DNA from 4 places in the Aquipseudomonas campi genome. Region 1 is predicted to be linked to each of the others. Evidence: riboswitches for the same ligand, from Rfam matches in the RefSeq annotation. Region 1 holds a riboswitch; each other region holds the start of a gene.

Region 1 (5,152 bases):
CAACCCGTCGCCAGCAGCTCTGGGCGGTGCCGGACAAAGGCCTAGAGCGGCCCAGTTTCCAGATGCTGGCGGCTACCGAGAAGCTCTGCGAGCTGTTACTCAGAGCACAGCGCAACTAGCTTGATCTGTCGCAAAATGCGGGCCGTGTCTTAACGACATCACCATGGACTGGATCGTAGGAGAAACGGAATGAAAGAACTCTTTATTGCGGCCCTCGCTGTCGTGGCTCTAGCTGGATGTAAAGACGAAGGCGAGTCTTTTGTTGGTCAGTGGAAGAGTAACGATAAGATGGTCGAAACCATTACTGTGACCGAGGCATCTGGCGGTTATCGTGTGGTATCCCACTTTGATAAAGACAAGGAGGGGTATATGGATGTCGAAGTTGTTCTGATCGCCGAGTCAGATAAGCTTCTGGTGCGTCAGGAACAAGGTACGCGTGGTTTGGAAATCGCCGAAGACGGCAAGATGAAAAGTCATCTGCGCCATGGTAAGGACGCCGTTTTTACCAAAGTGAACTGAGCTTTATTCCCCACAAAAGAACCACGCGATTCTCTGCTAGGGCCCCTTTCGGGGCCTTTTGCATTGCCTGTTACAGCTCCGGTGTCCAGACGAAGCCGATCAGTGCGCTGCGGCCTTCCTGGCTGTAGCTGTAGCGCTCACCCTCGTGCTCGTACAGCGAGCGGCTGTAATCCTTGTCCAGCAGGTTATCCAGCTTGGCTTCCAGCTTCAGCTCGGGGGTGGCCTGCCAGCTGCTGCGCAGGGCCAGCAGGCCATAACCGGCTAGCTGGTACTGGTTGTCCGGGTCGTCGTAGCTGCTGCTCACGGCCTGCCAGCTGGCGCCGATGGCGACATCGCCGTAGCTGCGATCCAGGTCCAGGCTCAGGGTGCGCCGCGCACGGCGGTTGAGGGTGTGGCCGCTGTCGCGGTCGCGCGGGTCGATGAAGGCCACGCCCAGTTGTCCCTGCCAGCCGAACAGTTCCTGCTGCAGCGCGGCCTCGAAACCATGGATGCGCGCCTTGGCGATGTTCTGCGGGATGAAGTCCTGGTCGCTGGCGATGGCGTCCTCGATGTCGGTGCGGTAGACCGAGGCCTCCAGGCGGGTGGTGGCGGCCAGTTGGCTGCGCCACTGCAGCTCGACACTCTTGGAGTGTTCCGGCTGGAGGTCCGGGTTGCTGTAGTCCGGGTAGTACAGGTCGTTGAAGGTCGGCGCGCGGAAGCCTTCGCTGTAGGAGGCGATCAGGTCGTTGCGCTCGTTCAGCGGCAGGGTCAGGGCGCCACTCCAGGTGTTTTCGCTGCCGAACTGCTCGTTCTTGTCGTGGCGCAGGCCCAGTTCGGTGGAAAAGTGCTCGCCGTCGTAGCGGTGCTGGATGAAGGCGGCCTGGTTCCAGCGCTGTTGCTCGGCGAAGGCGGTGTTGCTGTTGAGCTGGTCTTCGTACCAGTCGGCACCGAGCATCAGACTGTGGCTGTCGCTCAGGCTCAGGGTGTTCAGCCAGTTGACCGAGTCGCGGTAGGTGTTGAACACGCCGCGCTCGTCGCTGAGTTTATCCAGACTCTCTTCGCGGTTTTCGCTGTGGCCGACTTCCAGGCGGCTGTTCCAGGTGTCGTTGAGCTGGGCGTCGAGGTAGCTGGAGACGCTGCTGACGGTGAAGTCACTGTACGGGTCCTGCTCGACCGACTCGAAGGTGGTCATGTCGAAGCGGCCGAAGGGGTTGTCGAACTCGGTACGGCCGCGCTGGTCGAGGACGTTGACGCCGGCTTCCAGTTTGTCGCTGAAGCTGTGGCTGAGGCTCAGGCTGAAGGCCTTGTTGCGGTAGGCGTCGTGATCCTGGTCGGCCGCGTAGGAGGTGCCGGTGCGGTCGATGCCGTTGGTCTCGTCGAGGCTGCCGGCCAGGCTGAAGCGCGTGGCCTCATCGCCACCGGAAATGCCGGCGCTACGCTGCCAGGTGCCCCGGCTGCCATAGCCCACGCGCACGAATGGCTTGAACCCTTCGCCGCTGCTGCGGCGGGTGAAGATCTGCACCACGCCGCCGATGGCATCGGCGCCGTACATGGCCGAGCGCGGTCCGCGCAGCACTTCGATGCGCTCGATCTGCTCGATATTGAGGTGCTGCAGGTTGCTGTCGCCGGAACTGGCCGAGCCGATGCGCATGCCGTCCACCAGCACCAGGCTCTGTGCCGACTTGGTGCCGCGGATATACAGGCTGGCCAGGCTGCCGCTGCCGTTCTGCGTCACCTGCACGCCGGGCACGCGCTGGAGCAGCTCGGTCACCGAGGATGGTTGCAGGCGCTCGATGTCGGCGCGGGTGAACACCGTGCTGGCGGCGCTGCTGGCGCTGCGTTGCTGCACGTCGCGGTTGGCGCTGATCAGGGTTTCGGACAGCTTCAGCGCGGCTTCCTGGTCTTCGGCGGCGAAGGTCGGGGAGGCGGGCAGCAGGGCGATGGCGAGAGCCAGGCGGGGCAGTTTCATCAATGGATCCTCAAAGAGTCGGCAGACTTTTGAGGAGGGCAGGGACAAGCGCCACGACAAGCCGACGCTTGACGGTGATGCCCTCCGCAACACCAGTCGAATCCGTCGAGGCCGGTCTCCGGGCTTGCCACTGAAAGCGAACTTTCCCTGTCGATCGCCTTCCCGGGGAAACTCCCAGTGGCACGTCGATCGACATGGCAGCGCGAGGCTGCGGTGGCTTACCGTTGCGGGGGCAGCGCCGGAATGGCTCGTGACGAGCGCACCGGCTTCCCGTTTAACGCCGGTCGATCACGACGGGCGCACCTTGGCGGAAGTAAAACGTCGCGCACCTTAGTGCGCGGCTGGATGAATTACAAGCGAGTTAAGCCCTGGTTTGGATGAGCGGCATTCATGTGGGCAGTTGCACCAGGCGCTGGCGCACGGCCGCTTCGATGCCGGCTTCGTCCAGGCCGCACTCGGCGAGCATCTGCGCCGGCTTGGCGTGCTCGACGTAGCTGTCCGGCAGGCCCAGGTGCAGCACGGGCTTGAGCAGGTTCTCGGCGGCAAGGAACTCGCTGACCGCCGAACCGGCGCCGCCCATGATGGCGTTTTCCTCGATGGTCACCAGTAGCTCGTGGCTGGCCGCCAGTTCGCGCACCAGGGCCTCGTCCAGCGGTTTGACGAAACGCATGTCGACCACCGTGGCGTCCAGCGTCTCGCCGACCTTGAGCGCTTCGGCCAGCTGCACGCCGAATACCAGCAGGGCGGTTTTCTGGCCGCGTCGGCGAATGACGCCTCGGCCGATTTCCAGCGGTTGCAGCGCCGGGTCGATCGGCGTGTTCGGCCCGCTGCCGCGCGGGTAACGCACCGCCGCCGGGCCATCGAACAGGTAACCGGTGGTGAGCATCTGGCGCAGTTCGTTCTCGTCGCTCGGCGTCATCACCAGCATGCCGGGGATGCAGCGCAGGTAGGAGATATCGAAGCTGCCGGCGTGGGTCGGGCCGTCTTCGCCGACCAGGCCGGCGCGGTCGATGGCGAACAGCACGTCGAGGTGCTGCACGGCCACGTCATGAATCAGCTGGTCGTAGGCGCGCTGCAGGAAGGTCGAGTAGATCGCCACCACCGGTTTGGCGCCCTCGCAGGCCATGCCGGCGGCCAGGGTCACCGCATGCTGCTCGGCGATGGCCACGTCGAAGTAACGCGCGGGGAAACGCTCGCTGAAGGCCACCAGGTCGGAGCCTTCCTTCATCGCCGGGGTGATGCCGACCAGGCGCGGGTCTTCGGCGGCCATGTCGCACAGCCACTGGCCGAACACGCTGGAGTATTTCGGCCCGCTCGGCTTCTTGGCTTCGACAACCGGAGCCTTGATCGGCTCCAGCTTGGTGATCGCGTGGTAGCCGATCGGGTCGGCCTCGGCCGGGGCGAAGCCCTTGCCCTTCTTGGTCACCACATGGAGGAACTGCGGGCCCTCCAGGTCGCGCATATTGCGCAGTGTCGCGACGAGTGTGGGCAGGTCGTGGCCGTCGATCGGGCCGACGTAGTTCCAGCCCAGTTCCTCGAACAGGGTGCCGGGCACCAGCATGCCCTTGGCGTGCTCTTCGACCTTGCGCGCGATCTCCCAGGCGCCGGGCAGGCGCGAGAGGATCTTCTTGCTGCCTTCGCGCATGCTCGAATAAGTACGGCTGGAGATGATCTTGGCCAGGTAGTTGGACAGCCCGCCGACGTTCTTCGAGATCGACATGTCGTTGTCGTTGAGCACCACCAGCATGTCGGCCTTGACGTCCGAGGCGTGGTTGAGCGCCTCGAAGGCCATGCCGGCGGTCAATGCGCCATCGCCGATCACCGCGACCGATTTGCGCCGGCTGCCCTGCATGCGGGCGGCAATGGCCATGCCCAGGGCCGCGCTGATGCTGGTGCTGGAGTGGCCGACGCCGAAGGTGTCGTACTCGCTCTCGCTGCGTCGCGGGAAGGCGGCCAGGCCGTCCTTCTGGCGCAGGCTGGCCATGCGCTCGCGGCGTCCGGTGAGGATCTTGTGCGGGTAGGCTTGATGGCCGACGTCCCACACCAGGCGATCGTCCGGGGTGTCGAAGATGTAGTGCAGGGCGATGGTCAGCTCGATCACCCCGAGGCCGGCGCCGAAGTGCCCGCCGGTCTGGCCCACGCTGTACAGCAGGTACTGGCGCAGCTCGTCGGCGAGGGTTTCCAGCTCGCTCTCGGCCAGGCGGCGCAGGCCGACCGGCGTCTCGGCGCGATCGAGCAGGGGCGTGGCAGGGCGCTCGCGGGGGATCTCGTGGAAAGTTGTGGGCATCAGGCTGATCGTTATAGGCGTACAAAAGATGCGGCAGTTTACCCGAAGCGCCGGGAACTGCCCAAACAAGGTTCGATCAGCGCAATCGGTAGCCCGGATGCAATCCGGGGATGTTCTCCGGGGGGGGGCTGCCCGGATTGCCTCCGGGCTACGGTTAGGAGGCTTAGCTGCGCCGTTCGACGATGTAACGGGCCAGTTCGCGCAGCGGTTCGGCGCTGCTGCCGAACGGGCGCAGGGCATGCAGGGCCTGGTCGCGCAGCTCCAGGGCGTAGGCCTTGGCGGCGTCGAGGCCGAGCAGCGCGGGGTAGGTCGGCTTGTGGTTGGCTTCGTCCTTGCCCTGGGTCTTGCCTAGGGTGGCGGTATCGCTTTCCACGTCGAGAATGTCGTCCTGTACCTGG
Region 2 (5,152 bases), 2.1 Mb from region 1:
ATTCCCGATCATCCCGTGCAACCTCTGTGGCTCGCAGGAAAACCTGCAGCGTCAGGTGGTCAAGGAGATGCTCACCGAATGGGAGCGCAAGTCGCCGGGACGTACCGAGATCATGTTCCGCGCCCTGCAGAACGTGGTGCCCTCGCAGCTGGCCGACCGCAACCTGTTCGACTTCCAGAGCCTGAAGATCGACGACAGCGCCACGCCGCGCTTTCTCGATGTGATGAGTCTCTGACCTATGGCTCCCTCTCCCACTTGTGGGAGAGGGGAGTCTAGGCCTGGCGCATGATCAGCTCGGCCACTTCGCGGCCTTCGACGAACTGCTCCTGCACCAGGCGTTGCACATCGGCTTCACTGCGTACCTGATACCAGGCGCCGGGCGGATAGACGCTGAGCGTCGGCCCCTGGTCGCAGGGGAATTGGCACTGGGTGCGGGTGATGTGCACGCCACCCGCGCACTCCAGCTTCCCGGCTGCTTTCAACTCCTCGCGCAACAGCTTCCACAAGGGCAGGGCGCCGCGCCGGGTACAGCGCGGGCCGTTGCACAGCAGCACGCGGTAGTGATGCGGCGGAATGCACGACCAGCTGTGGCTCTCCGGCAGTTGCGGAATGTCCACGCAGCCCAGGTGGCGCTCGGGCTGCTGGATCAGTTCGGCCAGCGCGGCGACATCTTCGGCATTGCCGGCGCAGACAAACAAGTGAGCGGCCTGCTCGCCGGCCAGGGTCTTGAGCTGGTCGCGCAACCAGTCCAGCTGCTGACTGCCGCCCAACGGGTCGAGATCGACCAACAGCAGCGGCAGTTCGCCGGCTTCCAGGCAGTCGCGCAGCCGTGCCCACAGCGCGTCGTAGCCAGCGCCGGTATCGCAGAGATCGTCCAGCACGGCGGCGCCAAGGTGCTCGATCAACTGGCGGCGCAGCAGCTCGGCAAAGCTGCCTTGGTTCAGGTCTGGCCCGGCGAACAGCACGCGGGCGTAGTGGGCGGTCTTCATGGCGTTTCTCGGAGCAGGGGTTGCAGGGCTTGCCATAGGAATTCGGGATCGGTGAAGGCGCGCTCCACCTCGGGCAGTTCCGGGCGCGCCAGCAGCAGCACCGGCAAGCCGCGCTCACGGGCCACCTGCAGCTTGGCCTCGGTGGCCCCGCCACCACTGTTCTTACTGATCAGCACGTCGAAGTGTTCGGCGGCGAACAATTCACGCTCGCCCTCTAGATTGAACGGGCCGCGGTTGGCGATGATCCGTGCACGCGCATGGCCCGGGTGGGCGTCGAGCAGGCGCAGGGTCCAGAACTGTTCGGCGGGGATCGCCTCGAGGTGTTCCAGCGGCTCGCGGCCGAGGGTGAAGAAGGGCCGGCGAAAGGGCGCAAGGGCGTTGCGCAGTTCGGGCCAGTCGGCTACTTCGCGCCAGTTGTCCCCGCTGCCTGCCTGCCAGCCGGGCCGGTGCAGGGCCCAGCAGGCAATGCCGGCAAGTTGCGCGGCGCGGGCGGCATTGGCGCTGATCTGCGCGGCATAGGGATGGGTGACGTCCAGCAGCAGGTCGATGCCTTCGCTGGCGATGAAGCGCGCCAGGCCCTCAGTACCGCCGAAGCCACCCACGCGCACCTGGCAGGCCAGATCGCTTGGCACCTTGCCCAGTCCGGCCAGGCTGTAGATATGCCTGGGGCCGAGGCGGCGGGCGATGGCCAGGGCGTCGCCGACCCCGCCGAGCAGGAGGATGCGTGGGCTCAAGGCTTGCGCACCTGCAGCAGGGTGATCGGCAGGGCGCTGCGCCAGGTGTCAAAGTCGCCCAGCGGTTGGGCCTGGGCCACGCTGATGCGGGTCAGCTCGCCGCCGTGCTGTTCGCGGAAGGCCACCAGCATGGCCTCGCTTTGCAGGGTCACCGCGTTGGCGATCAGCCGGCCGCCGGGCTTGAGCGCCTGCCAGCACTGCTCCAGCACGCCGGGCAGGGTGACGCCACCGCCGATAAAGATGGCTTCGGGTCGCTCCAATCCATCCAGCGCCTGCGGTGCGCTGCCGGCCACCAGTTGCAGGGCCGGCACGCCGAGGGCGTCGCGGTTGTGCTGGATCAGCTGCTGTCGGCCGCTGTCGGCCTCGATGGCGATGGCCCGGCAGCTGGGGTGTGCGCGCATCCACTCGATGCCGATCGAACCGCAACCGGCGCCCACGTCCCACAGCAGCTCGCCGGGCGTCGGCGCCAGGCGGGCCAGGGTGATGGCGCGTACGTCGCGTTTGGTCAGCTGGCCGTCGTGGCGATAGGCCTCGTCCGCCAGGCCGCAGGTCAGTGGCAGACGCACGGCGTTTGCGTCGGCCAGGCATTCCACTGCCAGCAGGTTGAGGGCGGCGACTTCGTCGATGCTCCAGCTCTCGGCCAGACCGTCGATACGCCGTTCCAGTTCGCCGCCGAGGTGCTCCAGCACCGTCAGCCGGCTGGAACCGAAGCCGCGTTCGCGCAGCAGGGCGGCGATGGCGGCCGGGCTGCAGCCGTCGTTGCAGAGGATCAGCAGGCGCTGGCCGGCATGGATCTGCGCGTTCAAGGCCGCCAGCGGCCGCGCCACCACCGACAGCAGGCTCACCTCCTGCAAGGGCCAGCCCAGGCGCGCGGCAGCCAGCGAGTAGGAGGAGGGCGCCGGCAGCACGCGCATCTCGCCTTCGCCTAATTGCCGCGCCAGGCTGGCGCCGACGCCGAACAGCATGGGGTCGCCGCTGGCCAGCACGCACACCGGCGTGCCGCGCCGCTGCAGCACCGGCGCCAGGCTGAACGGGCTCGGCCAGCTCTGCCGCGGCGCACGGATGCACGGCGGCAGCAGCTCCAGCTGGCGCGGCGCACCGACGATCTGCTCGGCCGCCAGCAGCGCGCGGCGCGCGGCTTTGCCAAGGCCGGCGTAGCCGTCTTCGCCGATTCCCACCACCGTCAGCCAGGCTGTCATGCGTGTTTCCTCGATCTGTTGCGGGCGACATGCGGGCTTGGCCTGGCGCCGGAAAAAGCGGGCATAATAGCGCCTTCGTCGGTGCCCGGCGTTTTCACGGACGTCACCAAGGGCCTAAGAGGGAACACGGATCAACCGTGGCTGCCCCCGCAACTGTAAGCAGCGAGTCTGTCGCACGAGTGCCACTGGGAAACCGGGAAGGCCGCGACCGATGCCGACCTGCCAGCCAGGAGACCTGCCGACGACGCTAGTCGCGAGTGCCAACATCGGGCGGGGTGTACCGATGCCAAGGAATCCCTGTCTGCGGATTCCGCTGGTTCGGTCGCCGCGTCGTTGTTTTTCGGTGACCGCTTGCAGCCCGATCCCTGTGTTTCCGTCGCATCCACTCCCAGGCCGTCTGCCTGTCCGGGGCTGTGGCGCATCGTGTCCGCGCTGGACGGTGGCATCTGCCGGGTCAAGCTGCCGGGTGGTAGCCTTTCCAGCGACCAGGCCCGTGCGGTGGCCGGGGCCGCGAGGCTGTGCGGCAGCGGCGTGCTGGAGCTGACCAACCGCAGCAACCTGCAGATTCGCGGCGTGGGCGACAGCGAGCACGCGGCACTGGTGCAGCACCTGCTGGCCGCCGGCCTCGGCCCGCGAGTTGCCGCCGCCGACGATGTGCGCAACCTGCTGCTCAGCCCCGCCGCCGGCCGCGATCCGCTCGCCTTGCTCGATACCCGCCCGCTGGCCGAGCAGCTGCTGGCGTTGCTGCAGGACACGCCCGCCTTCCACGGCCTTTCCGCCAAGTTCGCCCTGCAGCTGGATGGCAGCGAAGCGCTGACCATGCTCGACCACCCCCACGACCTCTGGCTCAGCGCCTTGCCCGGCGGCACCCGGCTGGCTTTCGGCCTGGCCGGATGCCCGCGTGATGCGGCCCTGGGCGTGGTCGAGGTGGGGCAGGCGCCGCAGCTGGTGCAGGCCGTGCTGGAGCTGTTTCTCCAGCTGGCCGGCGAACACAGCCGCATGCGTCAGTTGCTCGCCGAACTGCCGGTGGCGGACTTTCTCGCCCGTCTGCCAGTGCCCCTGGATCGCGACGTGCCGTTGCGCGCGCGCGCCCAAACAGCTGCCGTAGCGCTCGGTATGCACCCCCAGGCCCAGGCCAGCTTGGTCATGCTGCTGGCCGGCGCGCCGCTGGGCCGGCTGGAGGCCGTGCAGCTGTGGGCCCTGGCCGATCTGGCCGAAGCCGAGGGCAGCGGTGAGCTGCGCCTGACGCCCTGGCAGGGCGTGCTGCTGCCGGATATTCCCGTCGCCCGCCAGGCCGCCGTGACGGCCGCTCTGGAAGAGATCGGCCTGCTGCTGGATGCCGGCGAGCCGCTGAGCCAGCTGCTCGCCTGCAGCGGCTCGGCCGCCTGCGCCAAGGGCCTGGCCGACACCAAGGCCGATGCCCTGCACTTGGCCGAACTGCTGCGCGCCGGCCGCGTCCAGCCGCAGGTGCACCTCAGCGGCTGCCCGCGCTCCTGCGCCGCCGCACATACCGCTCCCTTCACCCTGCTGGCGCAGCCCGGCGGGCGTTACCAGCTCTATCAGCGCACCGCGGGCGTGGCCGGTTTCGGCCACCTGCTGGCGCCTTCCCTCAGCATCGAAGAAGCCGGCGCTTGGTTCGCCGCGCATCACGAGTCAGGAACCTCTGCATGATCGATTACATCCGCGACGGACAGGAAATCTACCGCCAGTCCTTCGCCACCATCCGCGCCGAGGCCGACCTGTCGGCCATCCCGGCCGACCTGGAAAAACTCGCCGTGCGCCTGATCCACGCCTGCGGCATGGTCGACGTGGTGCAGGATCTGCGCTTCTCGCCGGGTGCCGGTGCCGCCGGGCGTGCTGCGCTGGCCAAGGGCGCGCCGATCCTCTGCGATGCGCGCATGGTCGCCGAGGGCATCACCCGTGCGCGCCTGCCGGCGGGCAACCCGGTGCTATGCACCCTGCACGATGCCGGCGTGGTGGAGCTGGCTCGCGAGCTGGGTAACACCCGCTCGGCGGTGGCCTTGGAGCGCTGGCGCGAACACCTGGAAGGCAGCGTGGTGGTGATCGGCAACGCGCCGACCGCGCTGTTCTACCTGCTGGAAATGCTCGACGCCGGCGCGCCAAAACCGGCGCTGATCCTCGGCATGCCGGTGGGCTTTATCGGCGCGGCGGAGTCCAAGGACATGCTCGCCGCCGACAGCCGCGGCGTGCCTTACGTGATAGTGCGCGG
Region 3 (5,152 bases), 2.1 Mb from region 1:
CGCTGTTTGCCGGCATCAGGTCCTGAACAGGTGCTGAGTATCGGCGTGGTACAGCGCCGAAGCGGCGAAGTCCTCGGCGCCCAGTACCCGGCCGACCAGGATCAGCGCGGTGCGCCGAAAACCCTTGGCGCGCACCTTGTCCTCGATGTCCGCCAGGGTGCCCCGCACCCAGTCCTGATCCGGCCAGCTGGCGCGATGGACCACGGCAATCGGGCAGTCGGCGCCGTAGTGCGGCAGCAGCTCGGCCACGATCGCCGCCAGGTGCTGCACGCCCAGGTGGATGGCCATGGTCGTGCCGTGGCTGGCCAGGGCACCCAGCGCCTCCCCGGCCGGCATCGGCGAGTTGTGCCCGTAGCGGGTGAGAATCACCGTCTGCGCCACGTCCGGCAGAGTCAGTTCGGCCTCCAGCAGCGCCGCGCAGGCAGCCGTGGCGGTGACGCCGGGAATGATCTCGAAGGGAATGTCCAAGGCCCGCAGTTCGCGGATCTGCTCACCGATGGCGCCGTACAGCGACGGGTCGCCGGAATGCACGCGGGCCACGTCCTGGCCACGGGCGTGGGCCTCGGCCAGCAGGCGGACGATCTCGCCTAGGTGCAGCTCGGCGGTGTTCACCACCTGCTCGGCGCGATGGCCCTCGAGCACCGCCGGCGGCACCAGCGAACCGGCATAGAGCAGCACCGGGCAGCTGCGAATCAGGCGCTGGCCTTTGACGGTGATCAGTTCGGAGTCGCCGGGGCCGGCGCCGATGAAGTAGACGGTCATTGCGAGAGCTCTCTATCGATCCGCGCCAGGGCGCAGGTGGCATTGCTACTGCGCTGGCGCGGGCCGAGCAGCTGCGCCGCGCCCAGGCGCGCGGCGGCGACCAGGGCGCTGGGCTCGGCCACTGCGGCGCTGCCGGTCACGCGCAATGTCAGCGGATTGGCCTCGGCCTGGCCGGCGACGCTCGCCAGTTCCTGCACCGAGCACCAGGTCATCGGCAGCGCCAGGCGCTCGACCAGCGCCTGCAGGCCCGGTTCGTCGCGCTTGTGCGCACTGCTGGCCAGGCCCGCCAGCGCTTCCAGGCCCAGGCCGTGCGCAGCCAGGCACTGCAGCAGCAGCGCTTGCAGCTCGTCCGGCGTACAGCCGCTACGGCAGCCAAGGCCGGCAATCAGGCGAATGGCGGGGCTGGACATGGCGCTCCTGCTGGCAGCCAGAAAAGGCCGCGTAGCTCAGCACGGGCGGCCACCCCGGTCAACCGCGGTTGACCTGTACCCGGTCGCTGCGTAGCCTTCCACCCTTTCGAGGTTCTGCACCCGCGCGGGTGCAGCTAAGAGGGAACAGGGTCAACGCCCTGGCTGCCCCCGCAACTGTGAACGGTTCAAGCCCCTTCGATACACCACTGCCAACGGCGGGAAGGTGAAGGGAGCGCGCCCAGCGCACACCGTGAGCCAGGAGACCTGCCTCGACTAACACGCTAACTGTCCGGGCGGGGTGATCCGGTGGTGCAAGGCCCGCGTCCGCCCGGACGCCGGCCTGCCCCTGCCCGTCCGTCTCTTTTTCGACGCTCCGGGGCCCTCCATGCAAACGCTCGCCAAACTTCCCGTCACCATCGTCACCGGCTTCCTCGGCGCCGGCAAAACCACCCTGCTGCGTCATATGCTCGGCCATGCCGATGGCCGGCGCATCGCGGTGATCGTCAACGAGTTCGGCGAGCTGGGCATCGACGGCGAAATCCTCAAACAGTGCTCGATCGGCTGCAGCGAAGAAGAAGCCAACGGCCGCATCTTCGAGCTGGCCAACGGCTGCCTGTGCTGCACCGTGCAGGAGGAATTCTTCCCGGTGATGCGCGAGCTGGTGGCACGCCGCGGCGAGCTCGACCACATCCTGATAGAGACTTCCGGCCTGGCCCTGCCCAAGCCGCTGGTGCAGGCCTTCAACTGGCCGGAAATCCGCAACGCCTGCACGGTGGACGCGGTGATCACCGTGGTCGACAGCCCGGCCGTGGCCGCCGGCACCTTCGCCGCCTTCCCGGATCAGGTCGATGAGCAACGCAAGCTCGCCCCCAACCTGGACCACGAATCGCCGCTGCACGAGCTGTTCGCCGACCAGCTGGCCAGCGCCGACCTGGTGATCCTCAACAAGGCCGACCTGCTCGACGCCGCCGCCCTGGCCGCGGTGCGTGCGGAAGTGGCCGAAGAGCTGCCGCCGGCGGTCAAGGTCATCGAGGCCCACGGCGGCGAGCTGCCGCTGGACGTGCTGCTGGGCCTCAACTGCGAGACCGAGCTGCACATCGACCAGCGCCGCACCCATCACGACGAGGAAGGCGAGGATCACGACCACGACGAGTTCGACTCCTTCGCCGTCGAGCTGCCCGAGGTCGAGGAAGCACGCCTGCTGCAGGCGCTGAAGGAGGCCGTGGCCAAGCACGGCATCCTGCGCATCAAGGGCTTCGCCGCCATCCCCGGCAAACCCATGCGCCTGCTGCTGCAAGGCGTCGGCCAGCGCTTCGACAAGCACTTCGACCGCGCCTGGCAGGCCGATGAAGCGCGCCTCACCCGTCTGGTGGTGATCGGCCAGGCGCTGGACCCGGCCGCCATCGGTAGCGAGCTGCAGGCGGCATTGGCGTGAACCGGCTGATCGCCAGCAAGCTGGCTCCTACGGCGGCAGCGTGCTCGGGCTCTTGTGTAGGAGCCAGCTTGCTGGCGATCCCTTCCCCGGTAGCCGCCTGACATGCACCTGCTGCGCACCCAGCCCGGCAGCCAACTGCCGGCCGACAGCATCGCCGACCTGCAGCAGACCCCGGCCGAGCTGGTGATCCTCTGCACCGGCGACTCGCACCTGTCGTTGCTGGCCGAAGTGGCGCGCAGCCTGCCCGAGGATTTTCCCAGCCTGCGCCTGGCCAGCCCGGCGCAGCTGGGCAACCACGCCTCGGTGGATTTCTACGTCGAGCAGGTGCTGCAACACGCCAAGGTCATCCTGACCTCGGTGCATGGCGGGGTCAGCTACTGGCGCTACGGCATCGAACGCCTGGTCGAGCTGGCCGGGCGCGGCGCCCGGCTGATCCTGGTGCCCGGCGACGACAGCCCCGACCCCGAGCTGAGCGCCCTCGGCAACGTGCCGAGCGACGACAGCCAGCGCCTATGGCAGTACCTGCGCCAGGGCGGGGTGGATAACGCCCAGCAGTTCTTCCACTGCCTCGCCAGCCTCTACCTGCAGCGCGACTACCCCTGGCAGGAGCCGCGCGCCCTGCCCCGCGTCGCCCTCTATCACCCGCAGCAGGCCGCAGCCAGCCTGGACCGCTGGCGCGCCGACTGGCAGCCGGGCTGGCCGGTGGCGGCGCTGCTGTTCTACCGCACCCATGTGCAGGCGGCGAACACCGCCTTCGTCGATACCTTCTGCGCGCGCCTGCAGGCACAGGGCCTCAACCCGCTGCCAATCGCCGTGGCCAGCCTCAAGGAAGCCGCCTGCCTGGCCCAGGTCGAGGACTGGCTGGACGCGGCCGAGGCCAGCGTGATCCTCAACACCACCGGCTTCGCCATGAGCAACCCGGAAGCACCGGAACTCAGGCCGTTTCGCCGCGACATCCCGGTGCTGCAGGCCATCTGCGCCCTGGCCAACCAGGAACAGTGGCAGGCCAGCGCCCAGGGCCTCGGTTCACGCGACCTGGCCATGCACATCGCCCTGCCCGAACTGGACGGCCGCCTGATCACCCAGCCGATCAGCTTCAAGGGCCTGGCCTGGCGCAGCGAGCGCAGCCAGAGCGACGTGGTCTGCTACCACGCGCACCTGCCGGGCATGGATTTCGTCGCCGAGCTGGCGCGTAACTGGTGCGAGCTGGCGCGTCGACCCAACGCCGACAAGCGTATCGCCCTGGTGCTGGCCAACTACCCGACCCGCGACGGCCGCATCGGCAACGGCGTCGGCCTGGATACCCCAGCGGCGGCGCTGAATATCCTTACCGCCCTGAAGCAGCAGGGTTACCCGGTGGCCGATCTGCCGGACAGCGGCACCGCGCTGATCCACCAGCTGCTCGGCGGGGTGACCAACGACCTAGACAACCTCGACCTGCGCCCCTGCGCGCAGAGTCTGGCGCTGGACGACTACCGACGCTGCTTCGCCGCCCTGCCCGAGGCCAACCAGCAAGCGGTGCGGGAGCGCTGGGGCGAGCCGCAGCAAGACCCGATGTTCCGCAGCGGCCGCCTGATGATCGCCGGCCGGCGCTTCGGCCTCACCTTCGTCGGCATCCAGCCGGCGCGCGGCTACCAGCTGGATGCCGCGGCGGTGTACCACGACCCCGATCTGGTACCACCGCACGGCTACCTGGCCTTCTACTTCTGGCTGCGCCACAGCTTCGCCGCCAACGCGCTGATCCATGTCGGCAAGCACGGCAACCTGGAGTGGCTGCCGGGCAAGAGCGTCGGCCTGTCCGAGCAGTGCTGGCCCAGCGCCCTGCTCGGCCCGCTGCCGAATATCTATCCCTTTATCGTCAACGACCCTGGCGAAGGCGCGCAGGCCAAACGACGTACCCAGGCGGTGATCATCGACCACCTGATGCCGCCGCTGACCCGCGCCGAAAGCTACGGCCCGCTGCGCGACCTGGAGCGCCTGGCCGACGAGTACTACGAGGCCAGCCAGCTCGACCTGCGCCGCGCCATCGAGCTGCGTGGCGAGATCCTGCAGAAAGTGCGCGAGGCCAGCCTGGATCGCGAACTGGGCCTGCAACTGAATGACGACCCGGACAGCTGGCTGCCACAGCTGGACGCCTACCTGTGCAACCTCAAGGAATCGCAGATCCGCGACGGCCTGCACGTGTTCGGCGAATCGCCGGCCGGCCAATTGCGCCGCGACACCCTGCTGGCCCTGCTGCGTATCCCCCGTGGCGATGGCCAGGGCGGCAACGCCAGCCTGCTGCGCGCCCTGGCCCAGGACCTGCGGCTGGCCTTCGACCCGCTCGACTGCCAGATGGCCGAGCCCTGGTCCGGCCCGCGCCCGGCCGTGCTGGCGGAGCTGAGCAGCGATCCCTGGCGCAGCCTGGGCGACAGCCGCGAGCGCCTGGAGCTGCTGGCCCTGCAGCTGATCGGCAACCCGGACTTCCCGGCCATCGGCCCGGCCAGCGCCCTGATCCTCATTGAGCTGCGCCAGCGCATCGCCCCGCTGCTGGATGCCTGCGGTC
Region 4 (5,152 bases), 1.4 Mb from region 1:
GCCGCCGAACTGGATGGCCACTACCAGACCACCCTGGACAACCAGCCGACCGAGCTGATCCTGCGCAGCCAGGGCACCCAGGTAGAGGGGGAATACGTGGAAGGCCGACAATTGCGCCTCAAGCTCAGCGGCAGCTTCGACGGCCAGTTGCTGCAAGCACAGATCAGCGATCCGGCCAGCGGCCAGGTGCTGGCCAACATGAACGCCAGCTATGCCAACGACATGCTCAACGCCAGCCTGGCCGCCCGCGACCCGAACAACGGCGCCACCCTGCTGCGCGAGGCGCTGTTCCAGCGGGTGGCTGCCGCGCCGGCCACCACGCCCGTCAACCCGGCCCAGGACCCAGCCCTGATCGGCACCTGGGTGCATGAGCAGATCAGCAACAGCAGCGGGGTCGAGTTCGCCTCGCTGAACCTGGTCACCACCCTGCGTATCCGCGCCGACGGCAGCATCGGGCAATGGCGGCGCACGGTGGCCGGCGGCAGCGACTGGAGTTACGACCGCCCCGGCGAGCTGCAGTACAGCGGCAGCTGGCGCAGCGACAACGGCCTGTTACTGGTGCAGCTGGAGGGCGCGCTCGATTACCAGCCTGCGGCGCGCTATCACTTCAGCGAGCCGTACCTGGTGACCGAGAGCAATACCGGCAAGATGATCTGGCAGCGCCGTTGAGAGCATTGGGACGCGCGCCAAGCGCCACATCCCCACGCAGGCGCGAGGATGATCAGACGGCGGACACTCGAGTGAAAGCGCCAGACCGCTTTGCCGGTCTGGCGTGGGGCGGGGTCAGGCCGGCTGGTGCAGGCGCACGTTGAACAGCGGGCCCTGGCTGTAACGCGACAGCGCCTTGGCGGCGGCCAGCACGCCCAGGTCGATCAGCGGCTCGAGCAGGATCACGCTCATGTAGGCCAGGCCGAAGCTGCCGACGGAGGCCAGGTTTGCGCTGGAGAAGCCGTGACCGTAGACGGCCCAGAAGGCCACCCAGGCGACGATGCCGCCCTGGTAGGCGGTCGACAGGGCCAGGGCCTGCTTGTAGCTGGTGTCCACATAGGCCGTGCGCGCCGGGATCAGGCGCTTGGCCAGCAGGTGAATGGCCCACAGCGGCAGCAGCAGGGTGGTGACGTTCATGCCGTACTGCGGCAGGTCGAACTGGGCGAAGAACAGCCCCTGCAGCAGCAGGCCGGCGGCCAGGCCGATGGCCGCGGCACCGGCGCCGAACAGCAGTAACAGGGTCGAACCGAGAATCAGGTGAACTTCCGAAACGCCCACCGGATGGTGCGGCAGGACCTCGAAGAAGCAGAACACCAGGGCGGTGGTCAGCAGGCTGCGCAGGGCCAGGGCGAGCAGGCCGCCGTTGTCGCGCAGACTGTCGCGGGCGAGTTTGACCGTGAGCGCGAAGGCGCCAGCGGCGGTTGCATAGCTGAGGAAAATCTTGGCGCCGGCAACGACGTCAGGTTCGATGTGCATTAGGGTTCCTTGGCCGCGCCCACCGCGCGACGATCCGGATTGAGGGAAAGGGGCAGAATGCCCAATAGCGATGGCAGGTCTCCTGGCTCACGGCTTGCTACTTCGCCCGCCTTCCCAGCCGATAAGGCCAGTGGCGTGTGGGCGTCGTTCGCCGCTTACAGTTGCGGGGGCAGCCAGGGCATTGGCGACGAGCGCCGCACCCTGTTCCCTTTTCATCCGGCCGCACAAAGCGGACCGGAACCATCGGCGGCCACCTTACCCGCCTCGCCCACGAAAAGACAGTGCCCGCTGCCGCTCCTGCGCCGGCGATAGCCCCGTGCCAGAGGCCCCTGGCCTTACTTCCCCCGCAACCCCGGCGCGCCCATCGGGGCTCGATTGCCATGCCTGCACCTTCGGCCATGTCACGCTGGGCAGGCCTATTGCGATGGAATCCTGGGAACTCTCGCCGCCCTGAGCGTTGCCGTATCCGTGGGCGGGCCGAGCATGGGCAGGAGCCAGCGCAGGTGACCCTGCGCCGGGTGGCCCGCCTGTTGGTCATAGCGACGCGGGTGCCCTGCCGCGAGCGCGACAGGCGCTGCCCGGCCTCAGATCAGGTGCGGGGTACTGCGCGCCACCAGCGCTTCGGCATCCACGCCACGCGGCAGGGTGCCATAGACCCGCCCACCCTCGCCCAGACGGCTGGCGATAAAGGCATCGGAGACAGTGGCATTGCCAGCTTCCAGCAGCAGCTTGGCCTGCAGGGCTACGGCCACATCCTCGGTGAGCTGGCGGGCGCGGTACTGGATGTCGGCGGTGTCGCGGAAGTCCGCCTGCAAGCGCTGGATATGCGTCTTCAGGCGGGCATCGCCGTGGCCGTCGCCCAGCTCGGCGAACAGCGCGTCGAGCACCCCGGCTTCCTTGGACAGGGCGCGCAGCACGTCCAGGCACTGCACGTTGCCCGAGCCTTCCCAGATCGAGTTGACCGGCGCCTCGCGGTACAGCCGCGGGAGGATGGTTTCCTCGACGTAGCCGGCGCCGCCCATGCACTCCTGGGCTTCGTTGATCATGGCCGGGGCACGTTTGCAGATCCAATATTTGCCGATGGCGGTGACCAGACGGGCGAACTTGTCTTCCTGCTCGTCGTGCGGGTTGTCCAGCGCCTTGCCCATGCGCATGGTCAGGGCCAGGGCCGCCTCGCTTTCCAGGGCCAGGTCGGCCAGCACGTTCTGCATCAGCGGCTGCTCGGCCAGCACCCGGCCGCCGACCTTGCGGTGCGCGCAGTGGTGCGCGGCCTGGGTCAGGGCCTGACGCATCAGGCTGCTGGAGCCGATCATGCAGTCGAAGCGGGTCAGCGAGACCATCTCGATGATGGTCGGCACGCCGCGGCCTTCCTCGCCGACCATCCAGGCCAGGGCGCCACGGAATTCAACTTCGCTGGAGGCGTTGGCCCAGTTGCCCAGCTTGTTCTTCAGGCGCTGGATATAGAACTGGTTGCGGCTGCCGTCCGGGCGATGGCGCGGCAGCAGGAAGCAGCTCAGGCCCTTGTCGGTGTAGGCCAGGGTGAGGAAAGCGTCGCACATCGGCGCCGAGCAGAACCACTTGTGGCCGACCAGTTCGTAGGCCTGGCCCGGACCGCCCATGCCCACCGCATGGGCCTTGGTGGTGTTGGCGCGCACGTCGGTGCCGCCCTGCTTCTCGGTCATGGCCATGCCGATGGTGACCCCGGCCTTCTGTTCGATGCCGACATTGCGCGGGTCGTACTCGGTGGCGAGGATCTTCGGCAGCCAGATCTCGGCCAGCTCCGGCTGCAGCTTGAGCGCCGGCACAGCGGCGTAGGTCATGGTCAGCGGGCAGGCGTTGCCGGCCTCCGGCTGGTTGTGCAGGTAGTTCAGCGCGGCGCGGGCGACCTGGGCGCCTTGGCGCGGGTCGGTCCAGGGCAGCGAGGGAATGCCATGCTCGACGGCCGTGCGCATCAGCTCGTGGTAGGCCGGGTGGAACTCCACCAGGTCGACGCGGTTGCCGTAGCGGTCGTGGCTCTTGAACACCGGTTTGTTCTCGTTGGCCAGGAAGCCGGCCTGCATCAGCGGGCCGCCGGCCAGGGCGCCGTAGGCATCCAGCTGGCCCTCGGCCCAGCCGCCACCGAAGCGCCGCGTCCACTCCTGCAGCGGCAGGTCGACCCGATACAGGTTGGCGCCGTCCAGCGACGGCACCTGATTGAACACTTCGTGGGTTTCGGCGAACTCGTGCAGGGACATATCAGGACTCCAGGGCGCCGACGGCGCGCAGACAGAAAGTGATCAGGGATTGGCTGACGGTGGCCAGGTCCAGCGTCGCAGCACCCGCGGCGCGCGCCGCACACGCGGTTGGCGACAACGGGCCGACCAGCGCCTCGGCGATGGCGCCGACCAGGCAGGCGGCGACCAGGTTGAGCTGGCTGACGTGAAACTCGCCACTGCGCACGCCCTCCTCCAGCAGCTCGACGAACAGCTCGGCATAGGCTTCGCGAAACAGCAGGCGCTGCTCGTCGACTTCCGGCTCTACCGGTTCGGCAATCAGGGCGAAGGCCAGGCGCCGGCTGTGCCAGGCGCGCGCGGCAAACTGCTCGAGGCCGGCGGCCAGGCGCTGGGCGGCGCTGCCGGGGCCGCGCAGGATGGCGCCGAGGGCCTCGACCTCGATGCGACTGGCCGCGCTGAACACCTGCGCCGCCAACTCGCCCTTGCCGCTGAAGTGGCGGTACAGGCTGCCGGTGGCAATGCCGACATCCTCGGCCAGGGCCTGCATGGTCAGCGCGGCGAAACCACCTTCGCTGACCCGCGCCTGGGCGCAGGCAAGAATGCGCTGGCGCATGCCCTGGTCACGGTCGAGGCGTTGGGCGGAAGCACGATAGGCCATGAGCTGAATCCGGATTCACCAATTGCAAACAGTGAATCACGATTCAGCATTTTGCAGAAGATGGGGTCCTGGCCAAACATGCGCCGAAAATGTCCGGCGCAAAATCACTCAGATATCTTGAGTGGCAGAGTCGGCTGGTGCCTGGCAGAGCACCCAGTCATGCAGCAGCGTCTGCAGTTCGGTGAACTTCACCGGCTTGGCCAGGTAGTCGCTCATGCCGGCCGCCAGGCAGCGCTCGCGATCGCCACTGTGGCTGTGGGCGGTGATCGCCAGCACCGGCAGCTCGGCGCAGCCCGGCAACCCACGCAGCGCACGGCAGGTGGCGAAACCATCCATCACCGGCATCTGGCAGTCCAGCAGTACGGCATCGATGGGTTCGCTGCGCAGCATTTCCAGGGCCTCGACGCCATTGTCGGCGGTGCGCACGCGGTAGCCGAGCTTGAGCAGCATGCCGCGGGTGACCAGCTGGTTGATCGCGTTGTCCTCGACGATCAGCACGGTGCACTGCTCCGGACGCCGCTGCGGCAGCCCGCCGATACGCCGGCGCGTCCCACTCGGCTCACGCGTCTGCACCGGCAGGTTGAGCTGCACGTCGAGTTCGAAGCTGCTGCCCTGCCCCGGCTTCGACTGGTGGCGCAGGCTGCCACCCAACAGATCCACCAGCTGTCGGCAGATCGCCAGCCCGATGCCCAGACCGCCGTACTGGCGGGTCATCGAGCCGTCCAGCTGCTTGAAGCGCTGGTAGAGGCTGCCACCGGCCGGCACGCTGAAGCCGATGCCGCTGTCGAGCACCTCGATGCGCAGTGGCATGTTCGCC

The links. A riboswitch is a leader RNA that binds a small molecule or an ion and turns the genes downstream of it on or off. The one in region 1 is predicted to bind cobalamin.
Region 2: it holds a riboswitch for cobalamin, as region 1 does, so the genes downstream of both, cobG (precorrin-3B synthase) here and HNE05_RS03120 (TonB-dependent receptor domain-containing protein) in region 1, are expected to answer to the same signal.
Region 3: it holds a riboswitch for cobalamin, as region 1 does, so the genes downstream of both, cobW (cobalamin biosynthesis protein CobW) here and HNE05_RS03120 (TonB-dependent receptor domain-containing protein) in region 1, are expected to answer to the same signal.
Region 4: it holds a riboswitch for cobalamin, as region 1 does, so the genes downstream of both, HNE05_RS17130 (energy-coupling factor ABC transporter permease) here and HNE05_RS03120 (TonB-dependent receptor domain-containing protein) in region 1, are expected to answer to the same signal.

What each region holds. Positions count from the first base shown of each region.
Region 1 covers NZ_CP053697.2:694,974-700,125, forward strand. Annotated here, with positions in the region: gene HNE05_RS03110 (cobalamin-binding protein) at 1-119, shown strand, start outside; gene HNE05_RS03115 (hypothetical protein) at 190-519, shown strand; gene HNE05_RS03120 (TonB-dependent receptor domain-containing protein) at 590-2,467, opposite strand; cobalamin riboswitch at 2,560-2,789, opposite strand; gene dxs (1-deoxy-D-xylulose-5-phosphate synthase) at 2,856-4,754, opposite strand; gene ispA ((2E,6E)-farnesyl diphosphate synthase) at 4,918-5,152, opposite strand, start outside.
Region 2 covers NZ_CP053697.2:2,789,043-2,794,194, reverse strand. Annotated here, with positions in the region: gene ttcA (tRNA 2-thiocytidine(32) synthetase TtcA) at 1-235, shown strand, start outside; gene HNE05_RS12950 ((2Fe-2S) ferredoxin domain-containing protein) at 273-989, opposite strand; gene HNE05_RS12945 (cobalt-precorrin-6A reductase) at 986-1,723, opposite strand; gene cbiE (precorrin-6y C5,15-methyltransferase (decarboxylating) subunit CbiE) at 1,720-2,922, opposite strand; cobalamin riboswitch at 2,985-3,179, shown strand; gene cobG (precorrin-3B synthase) at 3,220-4,593, shown strand; gene HNE05_RS12930 (precorrin-8X methylmutase) at 4,590-5,152, shown strand, end outside.
Region 3 covers NZ_CP053697.2:2,769,961-2,775,112, forward strand. Annotated here, with positions in the region: gene cobM (precorrin-4 C(11)-methyltransferase) at 16-762, opposite strand; gene HNE05_RS12855 (cobalamin biosynthesis protein) at 759-1,172, opposite strand; cobalamin riboswitch at 1,265-1,458, shown strand; gene cobW (cobalamin biosynthesis protein CobW) at 1,558-2,607, shown strand; gene cobN (cobaltochelatase subunit CobN) at 2,710-5,152, shown strand, end outside.
Region 4 covers NZ_CP053697.2:3,693,856-3,699,007, forward strand. Annotated here, with positions in the region: gene HNE05_RS17125 (hypothetical protein) at 1-669, shown strand, start outside; gene HNE05_RS17130 (energy-coupling factor ABC transporter permease) at 784-1,464, opposite strand; cobalamin riboswitch at 1,520-1,724, opposite strand; gene HNE05_RS17135 (acyl-CoA dehydrogenase family protein) at 2,049-3,698, opposite strand; gene HNE05_RS17140 (TetR/AcrR family transcriptional regulator) at 3,700-4,335, opposite strand; gene HNE05_RS17145 (hybrid sensor histidine kinase/response regulator) at 4,444-5,152, opposite strand, start outside.